Regions from separate parts of the Pokkaliibacter sp. MBI-7 genome, predicted to be linked through region 4. Evidence: predicted binding sites of a transcription regulator. Region 4 holds the regulator's gene; each other region holds the start of a gene.
The links. The regulator FNR, encoded in region 4, switches genes on or off when oxygen is low (the NO sensors DNR and NnrR bind a similar motif). The targets are predictions, from matches to a motif close to TTGATNTANATCAA.
Positions count from the first base shown of each region.

Region 1: a site for FNR is predicted at 1,943-1,956, ahead of cyoA (ubiquinol oxidase subunit II). Genes of this name have one in related genera too.
Region 2: a site for FNR is predicted at 1,741-1,754, ahead of ccoM (cytochrome c oxidase subunit CcoM). Genes of this name have one in related genera too.
Region 3: a site for FNR is predicted at 2,309-2,322, ahead of clpB (ATP-dependent chaperone ClpB). Genes of this name have one in related genera too.

Region 1 is NZ_JARVTG010000002.1:1,840,402-1,844,617, reverse strand. Features, by position in the region: gene cyoB (cytochrome o ubiquinol oxidase subunit I) at 1-838, opposite strand, end outside; gene cyoA (ubiquinol oxidase subunit II) at 841-1,791, opposite strand; gene QCD60_RS27970 (amidohydrolase family protein) at 2,696-4,045, opposite strand; gene QCD60_RS27965 (nuclear transport factor 2 family protein) at 4,105-4,216, shown strand, end outside.
Region 2 is NZ_JARVTG010000001.1:1,223,832-1,228,047, forward strand. Features, by position in the region: gene dgt (dGTPase) at 1-1,207, opposite strand, end outside; gene ccoM (cytochrome c oxidase subunit CcoM) at 1,554-1,673, opposite strand; gene QCD60_RS05475 (carboxylesterase) at 1,795-2,451, opposite strand; gene pdxH (pyridoxamine 5'-phosphate oxidase) at 2,617-3,261, opposite strand; gene QCD60_RS05485 (hypothetical protein) at 3,617-4,216, shown strand, end outside.
Region 3 is NZ_JARVTG010000001.1:563,805-568,020, forward strand. Features, by position in the region: gene clpB (ATP-dependent chaperone ClpB) at 1-2,137, opposite strand, end outside; gene QCD60_RS02685 (efflux RND transporter periplasmic adaptor subunit) at 2,580-3,359, shown strand; gene QCD60_RS02690 (HlyD family efflux transporter periplasmic adaptor subunit) at 3,356-4,216, shown strand, end outside.
Region 4 is NZ_JARVTG010000002.1:402,884-407,099, forward strand. Features, by position in the region: gene QCD60_RS21485 (bifunctional acetate--CoA ligase family protein/GNAT family N-acetyltransferase) at 1-650, shown strand, start outside; gene QCD60_RS21490 (metalloregulator ArsR/SmtB family transcription factor) at 702-1,010, opposite strand; gene QCD60_RS21495 (adenine phosphoribosyltransferase) at 1,266-1,799, opposite strand; gene fnr (fumarate/nitrate reduction transcriptional regulator Fnr) at 1,978-2,751, opposite strand; gene hemN (oxygen-independent coproporphyrinogen III oxidase) at 2,994-4,216, opposite strand, start outside.

The DNA.
Region 1 (4,216 bases), 1.4 Mb from region 4:
AGATCAGGTTGACGTACAGCATGGGGTCTCCACCAGCGGTGTTGGTGAAGAAGTGCATGCCCAGGTAGCGGTCAAAAGTCAGCAGAGCCAGAGCAACAGTCAGCATGGGGAAAGCGCCCATGATGATGATGTTGGAGCACAGTGCAGTCCAAGTGAAGACAGGCATCTGCATCAGGCGCATGCCAGGAGCGCGCATCTTCATGATGGTCACGAAGAAGTTAACACCTGTCAGGGTAGTACCGATACCGGATATCTGTAGTGCCCAGATGTAGTAGTCAACACCTACGCCAGGGCTGTACGTCGCCTCCGATAGTGGCGGGTAAGCCAGCCAGCCGGTGCGTGCGAACTCGCCGATACCCAGAGACAGGTTGATCAGCACCACACCTACTACGAACAGCCAGAAGCTGACAGAGTTCAGGAAAGGGAAGGCAACGTCACGAGCACCGATCTGCAGGGGAACGACAATGTTGAACAGACCGATCATGAATGGCATGGCCATAAAGATGATCATGATCACACCGTGAGCGGTGAAGATCTGGTCATAGTGCTCAGGAGGTAAGTAGCCCGCGCTACCTGCATCGGCAAGGGCGAGCTGGGTACGCATCATGATGGCATCGGCAAAGCCGCGCACCAGCATCAGCATGGCAACGAAGATGTACATGACACCGATTTTTTTGTGGTCGACAGAAGTCAGCCACTCGGACCACAGGTAGCCCCATTTCTGGAAGTAGGTCAGACCGGCAACGACGGCAAGGCCGGCGAGCAGAATGATACTTACAGTAACGACGATAATCGGCTCATGGAAGGGAAACGAGTCTAGCGTTAATTTTCCAAACATTGTTATTCCTCAGAAGCCACGTTCATGCTGACTTGCTGAGCTTCATCACCGGCCTTGCTGTTCAGGGCTTCGTGAGAGTTCAGTGCAGTCGCAGAAGGAGATTGGCAGTAAGAGCCATAACTGTTCAGGATGGACTGATACAGATTGGATTCTACGGATGAGAAGTGTGCAACAGGGTTGGCTTCGCTGGGCTTGACCAGCTCGGTGTACTGTTCTTTCTCAAGAGGCTGAGGTGCGGCTTTGACCTTCTCTACCCAGGCATTGAAGTCCGTAGTGGACATGGCCAGAGTGTCGAATTTCATGCCAGAGAAACCGCTGCCGCTGTAGTTGGCAGACATACCCATGTAAGTACCGGGTTCGTCAGCCAGCAGGTGCAGTTTGGTGTTCATGCCCGCCATGGCATAAATCTGGCTACCCAGCTGTGGAATGAAGAAAGCGTTCATTACCGAGGCAGAAGTGATGTCAAACGCAATTGGTGTTCCGGTGGGGATAGCCAGTTCGTTGACTGAGGCAATGTTCTGCTCGGGGTAGATGAACAACCATTTCCAGTCCAGAGCGACTACCTGAACGTGAAGTGGCTTCACTTCAGATTCAAGAGGCTTGTAGGGGTCCAGTTCGTGGGTGGTTTTCCAGGTGATCAACGCCAGAACGCCGATGATGACGCAAGGAATGAACCAGACTACCACTTCAATGGCGTGGGAGTGTGCCCATTTGGGAGCGTAAGTGGCGTTCTTGTTGGAAGCGCGATATTTCCAGGCAAAAACGAGGGTCATGATAATGACCGGGACAACCACGATTAGCATCAGCCATGTGGCAGTAAGAATCAGCGATTTACCGCTTTGGCCTATCGGCCCCTTGGGATCCATCAGCACCCAGTCGTCGCAGCCACTTAGGAACAGTGCAGCGAGCAGGCCAGACGCCTTCATCAAACTTAGACAGGTTTTTTTTTTCATCTCACAGCCTCATTACCTCACAAATGTAATGTCAGAAAGGGAAAGGGGATCACAGATTCTTGATAGCTACAGGCGTACTGCCGCGGGGTCACATACCTTAACTGAACACTTCGCGATTAGCAGAGGTGTCTGTTCTGAAAAGTATGATGTATTGATCTGAATCATTGATAAATCATGGACGAATGCAGCGTTTGGACTTCTTCCACAAAGGTCAGTGCTCAGCCGAGCGCTGACCCTGTCACAGGGGGCGCCATGTTACTGCATGTGCTGGCCGTGGTGGGAGAGTTACCTCCGTATCTGCAACTTCTATCCTTAAGTTATCCTGATTCCGCGGTTCACGTACTAACTCTGTGCTTCATTTGTTCTTCGGCCACTACACTGTCGTGCTAACAGGGCGGTAACCTGAATTCTTTTTGATGCTGTGACATGAATCAGGTCGATTCATACCAGCGTCGAGCGGGCCGCAGTATAGCAGCCATGCGACATTTTGTCGCTGTTAATGTGCCATTTATTGATGATCACTTCTGCTCGTTTCAACCGGTATCCAGAAGCGACCAGACTATGCTCCAGTACGACGGGGTCGAGTGTTTTCGCGGCTTGTAAGCTTACTGGGTGGACGGACAGAGCTCGATAATTAGTTGTAGAACAGTCCGTTTGTTCTGTCTTTCAGCTTTGCTTTCAACTGAGGCAGGTCGCACCTGAAACGGAGCCTGACTGGTCACGGTATTGTCTGGTCGTCAGGTCCTGAAGTTACCAGTTTGTATGCCATGAGTGAGTTAGTATAGGCATAAGCGCTGCGGTACTTTAGATCAATTCCTAAATTCAGCAGGTCATATCTGCCGTAATGGCATCGTTCGTATTATGTGTTCTGCCATTGGGAGTAGTCGCTGCGCTGCTAAAAGCTTCAGGCGTCTGATTGCTGTTTCGCCGGTTTGAGCAGCGTTGCCGCTGGCCGGCAGAATGTCTGTTTGCCACTCTTGAATCCCATCAGAGGGGGACGTATTTCCGCTATAGTCTGCGGCCCATCTGTACTGTCCATCACGATAAAGTCTGCTCTACAGCCAGGGTGTAAACCATAGTTTTCCAGTCGCAGGAGTTGCGCCGAGTGTTTGGTGATCCAGTGCAGGCATTGCTCCAGCTGTTTATCTGTTCCCAGCTGAGCAATGTTGGCATAGAGATTAGCGATACGGAGTAGCGAAGCATCGCCCAAAGGGGTAAACGGATTACGGACATTGTTGGTTGAGAGTGAGCAGCACATTCCCTGTTGCTGAAGAATATGGATCGGGCTTACTCCCCGTGGTATCAGGTGATCGTATTGCCTGCCCATCAGGAACAGATCCGTTGCGGGAAGGCAGGTAAGCTGAATACCTGCCGTAGCCAGCTTCTTCGCTGTACCAAGCAAGTCTGTATGGGAGACTGCCGACAACCGGGTGACATGGCCTAAGGTCACTCTTCCGTGCCAGCCATAGTGATGCGTTTGCTCTATGACCTTTTCCAGATTCGTCAGATCATCCATCAGGTCAAAGTCGAGATGAAAGTCCAGATCGCGATCGTATTGATGGGCTAACGCAAACAGCCGCTCAATCTGGCCCGTTGGGTCGCTATCTGTGTAGGGGCAGCCGCCAAGTACCTCCGCGCCCTGTTGCAGGCATTCTATGAGCAGCGTTTCCGTTCCCGGCTTGTTGAGCATTCCTTCCTGCGGAAAGACACAAATTTGCAGGGTCACTGCCCATGCGTAATCGGCTTGCAGCCGTCGAATGGCCTCGAAGCCTTTGAGGCCGATACCTGGATCTATTTCAACATGGGTTCGCATGTGGGTGGTGCCCTGTGTGATGGCACGCTCAATGACGTGTGCACCACGTTGATAAATATCTACCTCACTGAAGCCTTGTTTGGCCTTACTGGTCAGAGCAATGGCTTCTTCGAGCGTACCGTGCTGCAAATGGCAGCGATCCATGATGCAGGCTTTGTCCAGATGGATATGGGTTTCGATCAAGCCGGGCAGAATCAGCGCATTATCCATGTCCCTGTGCTCAATCTCTGTATCTGATCTCAGGGCGTCGGTCGGAGGCTCAACAAAATAGCCATCTTCTATCCACAGTTCAGAGGTGATGTCTGGATGATCCAGAAGGCGCAAGTTGCTCAAGTGTGTCAATGACATCGGGTGTGACCTCTGTTGTGAATCGGTAAAGCGAGACTGTCGCTGAGGTAAGTTGTTAGCAAAACGGTATTTTTTGCTAACAATGGCTTCCAAATTGCTAGCAATTTCTCTGCCTGATTTCTCAGTGAACCTTACAGCAGGAGAAAATGCTTATGCCGTCTGCGCAAACAGCCATAGACATAGTTAGAGATTTTTTGGCGGCTTCCATGGCGCCAGACCCGGTCAAGGCGGCCAGCTATATGGCGGACGGGGTTGTAATTACGT
Region 2 (4,216 bases), on a different contig from region 4:
GCTCCAGCGTCTCCACTTCGGCATGGTTGAAGACATGGCGCACCGCCACACTTTTCAGCATCTGGATGATAGCGCTGTAGATACTGCCGTCCTCCAGCAAGGCCCGGTTCAGGGTGCCTTTGCAGATCGCCCCGCTGTTATCAATGAACTGTCGCGCCGCATGATTGACCAGAGGATGCACCAGCTGCACCCGCAAGCTGATAAAGAACTCACTGACCTTGTTGACCTCTTCCTGTTCAGCGCATTTCTGCACGTAACCAAGGATCTCGTCGAGACTGCGCTGCTTGCCGAAGCTCTCTATCTGCCGGTCCTGCAACTGAAATCCCTGCTCCTCAAAGGCTTCACGCAGATAGCCACAGAGCTGACTGATATTGAAGATGCCCTTCTCCACCGCATCCTCGATGTCGGCCAGACAGTAGGAGATGTCGTCAGCGGCCTCCATGATGTAGGCCACCGGGTGGCGCGTCCCCGGCTGCATGTTGAGGTTTTCCCACAGGTCGGTGACGAAGGCTTCTTCCGACAGGTAATACCCGGGCTTTTTGTGCAGATAGGATAAGGGCGCCTGCTTGTCAGGTTTGGGTTCATAAGCAGGCCGGACGTACTTGAGAAGGCCGGCCGTCTGCACGTAGGTGAGATTGAGCTTGAGCAGGCGATGAGTCAGGCGAATGGCCTGAGCATTACCTTCAAAGCTCTGCAAGTCCTGACTGAGCTTGTCACGCAGGGCGGGATGAGTACTGGGCTCAGCAGGGTCAAAGGGCGTCAGCGTCTGCAGGCTGGCATCGAACCAGTCGGTGATGGCACTTTCGCCAAAATGCCCAAAAGGAGGATTGCCGACATCGTGCAGCAGGCAGGCCATTTCCACCAGCGTCTCCAGCGCCCGCTCCAGTGAATGCAGGCCGACATGCTCCGCCCAATGGGGTCTGGCCAGTTTGAAAATGGTGCGTACGATAAAGCGGCCATTCTGCTGCACCTCCAGCGAATGGGTCAGCCGGCTGCGTACCGCAGCATTGCGTTCCAGCGGGAACACCTGGGTTTTCTGTTGCAGACGCCGCACTGCCGCCGAACTGATGATGCGCCCACGGTCACTTTCCAGCTGGGCCAGCAACACCTCTTCACCACAATCCGCGACCAGATGGCGGCCATAATCCGGCTTTTGCAGCGCCCGTCGCTTGCTGAATTTACAGGCAAATCCCAGCGTGGAATCCATGGTGGCCACTCCTTATCGTCCGTTACCAGCGATGATCCTTTTCCTGACAGTATAAGCCAGCAGGGTGACAGACAAGGGGCACGGCAGAGAGTGCAGAACAGGCAGGCTCATCGGGCAATAAAAAAAGCGGGACAACAAGGTCCCGCTTAAGCACAGAGTCAAGAGGTGAATCATAGAGAAAACAGAGCGAAGGGCCGTGATCCTCCCTCTGTCAGACAGACTTGGCAGTCTGCCGCCTTGGGCAACTCAGCCTTCCCACGATGTGGCTGAATCACCTAAGTGAGGGCGCCAGCTGTGACACATCACAGGGCACACAAAATCTCAGTCATTGATACTATTCAGCCCCTCACTTGGGACGCTGATGGTGGTCGTTGTCTTTCTTGATGAAATACGCCAGACCACCGAAAAAACCCAGAGCCATGACGATGACGGCCAGGCCCGCGATGACAACAGTATCCATGTACATAGCTCGGTCTCCTGTAGGGTTGCCTTGCTGTATGTACGTACTCTACCCCTGCCCGAGCGGATAAAAATTGATCCGTATCAACCCTGAAAAAGGGGAAAATCGCCCTGCCTCAGCGCCTGTCTCAGATCAATATTTCGCGCAGAAAAGTTGCAATCTGCTGGATTTCGTCAACGGCCACTTCATGCCCCATATGACGAAACGCCCGCCATTGTGGGGCCAGCCCCCAGCTCTGTAGCGTTGATAGCGCCTGCTGTCCCAGCATAAAGGGCACCACGTCATCCGCCTCACCGTGCATGATGGCCACGGGCAGTGTCCGTGGTAACGCGGCCTGAGTCAGCGCTAACCGGTCGGGCGATGCAATATAGGTTGATAACGCCACAATCCCCGCCAGCACCTGTGCATAGCCCAGCCCGGTGTGGTAGGCAACGGCACCGCCCTGCGAAAACCCCACCAGTGCAATGCGATCATAGGCAATACCACGCTGATACTCGGCCTCGATCAGGGCGCCGATCCAGCCTGCGGCAGCATCCAGCCCCTGCTCATCCACCTTCCGTTCAGGCAGTGTTTCCAGAATGTCGTACCAGGAGGGCATCAGGTAGCCACCATTGATGGTGACCGGTTGCACTGGTGCGTGGGGAAGGATGAAACGCACATGTTCACTCAGCCCCAGCAACGGAATGACAGGCACAAAGTCATGCCCGTCGGCACCCAGCCCATGCAGCCAGATCACACTGGCACGATGCTCTCCACGTGGCTCAACCACTTCGTAATTCAACATTCAGCTTTCCTCTTGTCCTGTTTAAGCGTGCCACCACAGACAGGTTAATGATTCCTGTCGGGTTATTTCTGCCGTGCAATCTTCGTCGAAAGAAAAACGGGCCGCAGGATCATCATCCTGCGGCCCGTCATTGTTTTGTACCCTGCGCGACAGCGCAATGGCAGATCAGGGCGACAGCCGGTCAATCTGCCATTCGCCGTTCAGCAGGCGATATTCAAAACGATCATGTAAACGCGAAGCACGACCCTGCCAGAACTCGAAGCGACGAGGCTGCAGCAGATAGCCAATCCAGGCGTCAGGACGGGGAATATCCTCCTGCGGATGGGCCTGTTTCAGCTCCTCGATACGTTGCTCCAGTACCGCACGATCGGCCACAGCCGCGCTTTGTACGGATGCCGCTGCACTCAGACGGCTGCCCAGCGGGCGGGAATTGAAGTAGTTTTCAGCATGTTCAGCAGGCAACTGCACCACCTCACCCTGAATGCGTACCTGGCGCTCCATGCCACGCCAATAGAACAGCAACTCAGCCCGTGGATGCGCCGCCAGTGCCTGACCTTTGCGGCTGCGGCTGTCGGTATACCAGGAGAAGCCGTCTTCGTTGCAGTGCTTGAGCAGTACGATACGCGCCTCAGGCCAGCCTTCGGCATCCACCGTTGACAGGGTCATGGAAGTGGCATCATCGGGATGATGTTCACGGGCCTCTGCCAGCCATTGCTGAAACTGTGCCAGCGGCGTGGCCTGCAGCATGGCCCGGCGTAATTCGCCTGCCTCATACTCGCGACGAAGATCCCGATAATTCTGCTCGCTCATGACATCTACTCATAGTGCAGGCCAACCCGATACAGCAGTCAGCCGGTGTTTAAACAAGGGACGCTATCTTAGCTGGCCTAGATAGCATTCAGGTTGATGTTTATCAAGACAGGGCGGAGCAGAAAGAGCACGACCGTCCCCCTCCTCTGCACCACAAGTGCGACACCTCACCCCTGAGCGTTCCTCTCAGCAGGGAAGATGCAGATGAGCACCGACAACAATCTGACAGCTTTCAGTGACATCCTGTTGCAGTTGCCACGTACTTTCCATGGGATGATCCCTCCCCCTTGTGCTCTCCTTGGCAGCGCGCACAGGCTGGTTTAGCATGGCAGACCTTTTACATGATTTACAAAAGATGACATTCAGAATAATCGCGATACTGATGATCATATTTGGCCTGACAGGCTGCGCAGTGACTTCCGACCCGGGGCTGCGTCGACTGGCCAAGACCGATATTGATCTGGTCACGGATGCCTATATCGACGAGCAGGAAGCTCTCTGTCGCGAGCTGACCATCAAGCTCTACAAGCGCAATCCACTTGAGCTGCAGCGTCAGCCCGGTATGACCATCAACCGCCGCCTGCAGCAGCTGTTCCAGCGGCCACGGGCTTTGCGCTTTACCGAGCTGAATAGCGAAACGGGAACCAACGCCATCGAGCTGGCCCTGAATGATGACTTTCATGGCGACCGTGTGTTCGCCCTGATGACAGGCATTACCAGTATGCTGGATGCTTCCTACGGCGGGCGGACAGAGTATTTCATGCTCGACAGCCTGTCGGCGGACCGGCTGACAAAAAGCGCCCGCAATCTGGAAATAGTGCTGTGGCGTCTCAAGCATCGCGGCCCCAGCACCGATTCTCCGTGGCTACTGACCAACTCTCTCGACCCCGAACAGCCCAATCTCAGCTTTGAGCGCCTGTTCGGCAAGATGATTGCCCTGCAGGATATGATGGCC
Region 3 (4,216 bases), on a different contig from region 4:
CGGTATTGCGGAAGTCCACGGTGCGGCCCTGACCATCGGTCAGGCGACCATCCTCCAGCACCTGCAGCAGGATATTGAAGACATCCGGGTGCGCCTTCTCCACTTCATCCAGCAGCACAACAGAGTAGGGCTTACGCCGCACGGTTTCGGTCAGGTAACCGCCCTCTTCATAACCCACGTAACCGGGAGGAGCACCGATCAGACGAGCCACGGAGTGCTTCTCCATAAACTCGGACATATCGATCCGTACCATCGCCTCTTCGGTATCGAACAGGAAACGCGCCAGCGCCTTACACAGTTCGGTTTTACCCACCCCGGTTGGGCCGAGGAACAGGAAAGAACCGTTAGGACGATTAGGATCCGCCAGCCCCGCACGGGAACGACGTACCGCGTTAGCCACCGCCACCACAGCTTCATCCTGACCGATGACGCTTTCGTGCAGGGCGTCTTCCATTCGCAGCAGCTTTTCACGCTCGCCTTCGAGCATTTTCGAGATAGGGATGCCGGTCCATTTGGACACCACCTCGGCCACCTCTTCCTCAGACACACGGTTACGCAGCAACTGCATATCCATCATTTCTGCCTGAGAGGCCATATCCAGCTGCTTTTCCAGATCAGGAATCACGCCGTACTGCAGCTCAGACATGCGCGCCAGATTACCGCTGCGGCGCGCCTGTTCCATATCGACCCGCGCTTGTTCCAGCTGTTCCTTGATCTTCTGTGAACCCTGCAGTGCGGCTTTTTCAGTTTTCCACACCTCTTCCAGATCCGCGTATTCGCGTTCCAGCTTGCCGATCACCTGCTCCAGATCATCCAGCCGTGCCTTGGAGGCCTTGTCGGTCTCCTTCTTCAGCGCCTCACGCTCCATCTTCAACTGAATAAGACGACGGTCGAGACGATCCATTTCTTCTGGTTTGGAGTCCATCTCCATACGGATACGACTGCCTGCTTCGTCAATCAGGTCGATGGCCTTGTCCGGCAGCTGGCGGTCAGTGATATAGCGTTGTGACAGCTTGGCTGCTGCAATGATGGCCGAGTCGGTGATGTCGACACCGTGGTGCACTTCGTAGCGCTCTTTCAGGCCACGCAGAATAGCGATGGTGTCTTCAACGCTGGGTTCATCCACCAGTACTTTCTGGAAACGACGCTCCAGCGCCGCATCTTTCTCAATGTACTGACGGTATTCATCCAGCGTGGTGGCACCGACGCAGTGCAGCTCGCCACGCGCCAGGGCGGGCTTGAGCATATTGCCTGCGTCCATCGCCCCCTCACCCTTACCAGCACCGACCATGGTGTGCAGCTCATCAATAAAGAGAATGACCCGCCCTTCTTCCTTGGCCAGCTCATTCAGCACGGCTTTCAGACGCTCCTCGAACTCACCGCGGAACTTGGCACCGGCAATCAGGGCGCCCATATCCAGTGACAGCACCTGCTTGTCTTTAAGACCTTCCGGCACCTCGCCGTTGACGATACGCTGCGCCAGCCCCTCGACAATGGCCGTTTTACCCACACCGGGTTCACCGATCAGCACCGGGTTGTTCTTGGTTCGACGCTGCAGTACCTGAATGGTGCGGCGAATCTCATCGTCACGACCGATCACCGGGTCCAGCTTGCCTGCTACCGCGCGTGCCGTCAGATCGATGGTGTATTTCTTCAGCGCATCACGCTTTTCTTCGGCATTGGGGTCGCTCACGTTTTCACCGCCACGCACTTTATTGATCACCGCTTCCAGTTGTTCTTTCTTGATGCCCTGTGCGCGCAGCACATCGCCCAGCCCGGACTTGTCATCCATCGCCGCCAGTACCACCAGCTCGCTGGAAATATACTGGTCACCATTTTGCTGCGAGGCCTTGTCGGCCAGATTGAGCAGGCGGGCAAACCGCTCTGACGGACGCACGTCACCATCGTGCTGTTTCACCGTTGCCAGTTTGCCCAGCTCTTTATCCAGCTCACGGCGCACCTTGGCAACATCGAAGCCTGCCTGCGACAGAATGCTACGAGTACTGCCTCCCTGCTGATCCAGCAGGCTGACAAATAAATGAAGGGGTTCCAGCTGATTATGGTCACGGCCGACGGCCAGAGAAACGGCGTCGTTCAGTGCTTCCTGCAGCTTGGTAGTAAAACGGTCGATACGCATTGAGCTACCTCCAAAGTCATAAGCCCGATGATGGAAACGGCGCTTGCACTGGATAAGTTGCCAGTCACGATATGGCCGTTATGAGTTCGGGCGATTGACTGTGAAAGTTGGGGCAGCGCTGATGAATTCAAGATGACTAATGTTAGAAAACTCACATTAGCAATCGCGATGTTGATGCGGATCAAGCATTGCTAATGGACGAGCGGGTGCTACCAGTGCGAAGGGCTTCAAGTTGAGCGCTTCTCCCCTCGTCCAACAGATAAACTCTGCTACACTGCGCTACAACTGATTGCCGAGTATGTGTCTGAACCGATCATGCTTGCGGCTAGTTCAATCGCACTGCAGAGCATGTCTGCAGTCACCATGAGGTCAAGACAGCGTGCTTTACCACCACCTTTTTCTGCGTAGATTGCCCTTTTTTTTGCCCGCAAAATCCTCTCTGGTGTTCGCTCTGCTGGGCGTATTGACCGCTCCGCTTGCACAGGCTGACGATCCCCTGCTTCCTTCTCTGACGCCATCGACACAAAACACGGAATCAACCTCCACCCAGCAGGCTCGGGGCGTGTTACGTGCGCTTGCTCAGGCAACCCTGTCAAGTGATCTGGCGGGACGCATTATTGAATTACCCTTCCGTGAGGGGCAGTCCTTCAAACAGGGCGATTTGCTGGCACGCTTTGACTGCTCGGTCTATCAGGCCCAGCTGAATGCCTCGCAGGCCAGCGCCCGTGCGGCCCAGGCAGAGCTTAATCAGAACCAGCAGCTGGCGCAGATGAAGTCTGTTGGCAAATATGCGGTGTCGCTGTCTGCGGCCAAACTGGCTCAGGCTCAGGCAGAGAGCCAGGTGTATCAGATTCAGGTGAGCCGCTGCCGCCTGCTGGCCCCTTTTGACGGGCAGATTGTCAGCCGTAAGGTCAATGCCTTCGAGAGCGTGACGCAGGGCACTCCCATGATGGAGGTGGTCGACAACCGCCATCTGGAGATTGATTTGCTGGTGCCCTCGCGCTGGCTGACGAAGATCAAGCCCGGTATGACATTCACGTTTACTCCCGATGAGACAGGCCAGCCATTACAGGCCCGGGTCGCACGACTGGGTGCGCGTATCGACGAAGGCAGCCAGACACTGAGTCTGATCGGTACTATTGACGATAACAGCGATGCCAGCAAAGACAGCCACCTGATCGCTGGCATGAGCGGCACCGCCCAGTTTACGGAGGCCCAGTGAACGCACCTGCCTCTTTTTCTGTAGAACGGGTATTTGCCCGCTTCCTCGATATCGAGCGCCAGATCAGGGCCACACGCAAAGTCGAAGAACTGGCTTATATTCTGGTCAATGACAGCCAGACGCTGTTTGGCTTTCGCCATGCAGCACTGGTTATCGATGGCAGGGTTCGCGCCATTACCGGCGTCACCCAGCCATCACCACAAGCTCCGTTTGTCGCCTTTATTGAACGTGCCTGTGAACAGTTGCTGAAACAGCAGAAGCTGGATCAATGTGCCATCGTGGAGGCCGCTGTTTTAGATCAGCAGTGCCGGAATGACTGGCAGGCATTGTCTGCCCCCGAAGCCCTGTGGTCCCCCTTGAAGGATCGACAGGGGCGCACCTTTGGCGGCATCTGGTATGCCCGCGAGCGTCCCTGGCAGGATGCCGAAAAAGTGCTGGCAGACCAGCTGGCCAACGCTTACAGCCATGCCTGGCTGGCATTGGAGCAACGACGCCAGTGGCGCCGTGGTGGGATTCGCTGGCCCGTAGTCATGGCAGTGCTGGCGCTGCTGGCCTGTCTGTTCATACCGGTTAAGCAGTCCGTTCTGGCTCCGGCAGAAGTAGTGCCGCTGCAGGGACGGGTAGTCGCAGCACCACTGGACGGTGTTGTGCAGGAGTTTGTGGTGCAGCCTAACCAGGCCGTACATCAGGGTGATCTGCTGGTTCGCTTCGATGCCACCACCCTGCGTGCACAAGCCGATGTCGCCGAGCGTGCGCTGGATGTGGCTGAGGCCGAATATCGCGCCAGTGCGCAGCGAGCCTTTCAGGATGCCGACTCCAAGGCCAAACTGGATTTACTGGCAGCACAGGTCGCTCAG
Region 4 (4,216 bases):
TGTTAAACAAGCAAGGATTACTCGCTGTCGACGTCAGTGTCTCGCTGGGAGAGCCGGTCCCCTTATGCATTCCCGCCTATCCGGAGCATTTGCGTGAGTGGGCTACATTGCTGAAAAGCAACAGAGAGGTGGAGCTGCGGCCCATTCGGGGTGAAGACGAGCCAGCGCATCTGCAGTTCTACAAAAGCCTCAGCCCGGAAACCGTGCGTTTGCGCTATTTCTACAGTCGCTCAGTCCCCAATCATTCTGAGCTGGCAAACTGGTCACAGATTGACTACGACCGGGAGATGGCCTTTATCGCGACCGCACTGAAGCAAGATCAGAGTTATGAGTACGAGACACTGGGCGTGGTGCGTGCCATCACCGATCCGGATAACGTTACTGCGGAGTTTTCGATCGTGATCCGGGATGACATGCAGGGAGAAGGGTTAGGGCGGTTGTTGATGAATAAGATCACCGAGTATTGCCGCAGCCGGGGCACGTTGCAGTTGGTGGGGTCAACGTTGCCGACGAATCTGGGCATGCAGAAGCTGGCCAAGTCACTTGGCTTTCAGAATTCCTACAACGCCGAAGAAGAGGTGGTAGATATGCGCTTGCCTCTTAACCCACCTCAAGAAGACTGGCAGTTCCATCGCTTATCATTAGGATGATGTCGTCAGGTTGACGCACCCATGTGGAAGAGAAGCCGGGCTTCCGTCTGTCTACATCTCAGGGCAATAGATGTCGTGAAGTGTGCGGATAATCTGACTGGCAACATCACCGGACAGTGAGTAGTAAATGGTCTGGGATTCTCGCCGGGTTTTGACCAGCCCATCCCGGCGCAACACAGCCAGATGCTGTGACAGTGCTGACTGACTTAGGTCAAGGCAGGTATTGAGTTCCGTCACCGAAAGCTCTTTGCCATCCAGATAGCACAAAATAAGAAGACGGCTTTCATTAGCCAGTGCTTTAAGGACTTTCGCCGCGCCAGAGGCATTCCTTTTCATCATTTCCAGCGTTTCTGGTGTCATGCCATGGGTGGCGTTTGGCTGAGTGGCGCTATTCAAACAACGTTCTCCTCAAACAGCAGAGTCTGGAGACAAAGGATTTTCAGAGGATACTGTCAGTACTCTGTGCCCGGTTACATCTTGCAACATCGTACTGTATCGAAGGGAGCTGTGCAATTTAGCTGGGAAGGGTCAGCTGATACGCATCAACGTTGGCGGCTAAAAGTGATGAGCTGGTTCTTGAAAAGGCTCGTTCCGGCATCCGGAACGAGCTCAGCATCAGTATGCAATCAGAGAGAATACTGACACGCCGGAATCTTGCAGCCTCTGTGAGCCCTGCAAGCCTGGCAGGTCGATGATGGAAGCAACTTCACTGACGCTGCCGCCCAAACGTTGCACGAGCGAGCAGGCGGCAATCAGAGTGCCGCCTGTGGCAATCAGATCATCAAAAATCAGTACTTTGTCGCCGGGGCCACACGCATCAGTCTGTACTTCCAGGGTTGCACTGCCGTACTCAAGGTCATAGGACTGGCTGATGGTGTCGCCGGGCAGTTTGCCTTTTTTGCGTACCAGAATGAGGGGCTTGTTGAGCTGGTGAGCAAGAATGGCGCTCACCAGAAAGCCGCGTGCGTCAATGCTGGCAATGTGGGTGATATCGGAAGTAACGTAGCGTTCAATAAAGCCGTCAGTCACTGTGCGTAATGCTTTAGGATCTTTAAAAATGGGCGTGATATCACGGAAGGTGACGCCGGGCTCAGGCCAGTCAGGCAGGGCCCGAATCACTGACTTTACGTAGGAAGCATCAAAAGCCATGGTTGGTTGATCCTTAGAGAGTAAAAATCCTGCACAGGGCAGGATCAGATGGCCGGAATAAACCGAATGGATAATTCTTGCCTAGGTTACCTCAAACTGGCTGGCTGAGAAACCCGCTGCCTGCTCGTGAAGATTCTGCTCTGCGGCAGTCTCATCGCTCACAGGCTGCTGTAACTTATCAGGCTTGCTTGGCAAGTACATGAGTCTCTACGTGTTCACACTCACCCGCTGCGGCATACAGGCCGCTCAGGTCAATCACACGAATGTCTTTTCCTTCAACCGCGATCAGTTCGTTTTTCTGGAAGCGGGTAAAGATACGACTCACTGTCTCTACTGCCAGACCCAGATAGTTACCGATCTCATTACGTGACATGGGTAAACGGAAATGGGTGGCGGAAAAACCACGAAGTTTGAATCGTTGAGACAAACGTACCAGGAAGGTGCCTACGCGTTCATCCGCATTCTTCTTGCTCAGTAACAGCATCATTTGCTGCTCTTCACGGATTTCTTTGCTCATGGTACGCAGCAAATTTTTCCGCAGCTCCGGTAATTGCCCGGAGAGGGTATCAAGCTTCTCAAAGGGGATTTCACACACCGTGGTGGTTTCCAGTACTTTGGCAGAAACCGGGTACTGTGACTCGTGAATACCGCTCAGTCCAAGCAGCTCACTGGGAAGATAGAAACCAGTGATCTGTTCTTCACCCTCATCGGTAACCGTGTAGGTTTTGATGGCACCTGCGCGTACGGCAAAAACGGATGAGAAATTGTCACCCTGACGGAACAGGTGTTCACCTTTCTTCAGTGGGCGGCTTTTATCAATGATGCCATCCAGGCGATCCATCTCGGTAAAGCTCAGGGATAGCGGCAGACACAGAGAGTTCAGGCTGCAATGCTGGCAGTGAGCCTGTTTGATATTACGAATGATCGGTTCCATGTGGGGGTGCTCAGCCATAATCGTTTCCCTGCGCGTAATTTAAAAAATGAACCAACTGTCAGGTGTGACAGTATGTTATATGTGGTTGCACAGGTGAAGGAAAAAGTCTTCGGACTTATCAGAACATATTCACGATTTTGCTAATCAAAGCCAAACAAGGCCAAAAGAGCTGAGGAAGCGGTGTTTAGTTATCCTAAATGCGCATCCGAAGGTCTTTTCTTCGCTGTGTGGCTGACGCACGGCAGATCGTGAAGGCGTTCTTAAATGATCCGAGAAAAACGCTGTTCAATCTGTGCTTGCCTGTAGCTGTCAAACAGCATACAGATCGACCGGATAAGCAGTCGTCCTGGCGGCAATATTGTCAGAGAGCCAGCGCTTATGGATATCAGACCATCGTTTATATGTCCACCGAGCGCATTGAGTTCTTTTGCAAAGTACTCATTGAAGTTGATCTGCCAGGTTGTACTGAAGGTTGCGGTGTCCAACTGAAAGTGACAGATCAGCTGAGTAATCAGCGCGCGGCGCACACGGTCGTCGTAACTTAGCTGAATACCTTTACAGATTGCGTTGCCCTGACTGTCCAGAGCGTCAGACCATTGCCCCACATCGTGCATGTTCTGGAAGTAGGTATCCCCTACCTGCGAAATGGACGAGGCGCCCATAGCCAGCAGCTCGCAGTCACCACGAGTGGTATAGCCCTGAAAGTTGCGATGCAGTTTGCCTTCACGTTGTGCCATAGCCAGCTCGTCGTCCGGCTTGGCGAAGTGATCCATCCCGATGTACTGATAACCTGCCTGATCCAGGCGTTCTATACAGTGTTGCAGAATGCTCAGTTTCATTTGCGGTGTTGGCAGGTCTTCAGCGCGAATATGCCGCTGAGGGCGGAAGCGATCGGGAAGATGAGCATAGTTAAATACAGAGAGCCGATCAGGCGACAGGGCAATGACGGTTTCCAGGGTTTCGGCAAAGCTGTCAGGGGTCTGCAATGGCAAACCATAAATCAGATCGAAATTGATCGAGCGGAATCCCAGTTGACGTGCCTGTTGCAGCAACTCGGCCACCTGCTCGAGAGGCTGTACACGATTAACCGCAGCCTGTACGGCGGGATTGGTGTCCTGAATACCAAAACTCAGGCGATTGAAGCCCAGATCACGCAATACCTTCAGGGTATCGCCAGTCACCGTGCGAGGATCGATCTCGATGGAGTAATCGGCCTTGTCATCATCACGCAGAGTGAAATGGCGCCGGATGACTGCCATCACTTCCTGCAACTCCGTGTCACTCAGGAAGGTGGGAGTGCCACCACCAAAATGCAGCTGCTCAACAACACGCCCTTCAGCAAAACGTTCAGCGTAGAAGGCTATTTCCTGATAGAGCTTGTCCAGATAGGACCTGACACGCTGGTGCTGACGTGTAATGACCTTGTTGCAGGCGCAGTAATAGCAGACGTGTTCACAAAAGGGGATGTGGAAATACAGCGACA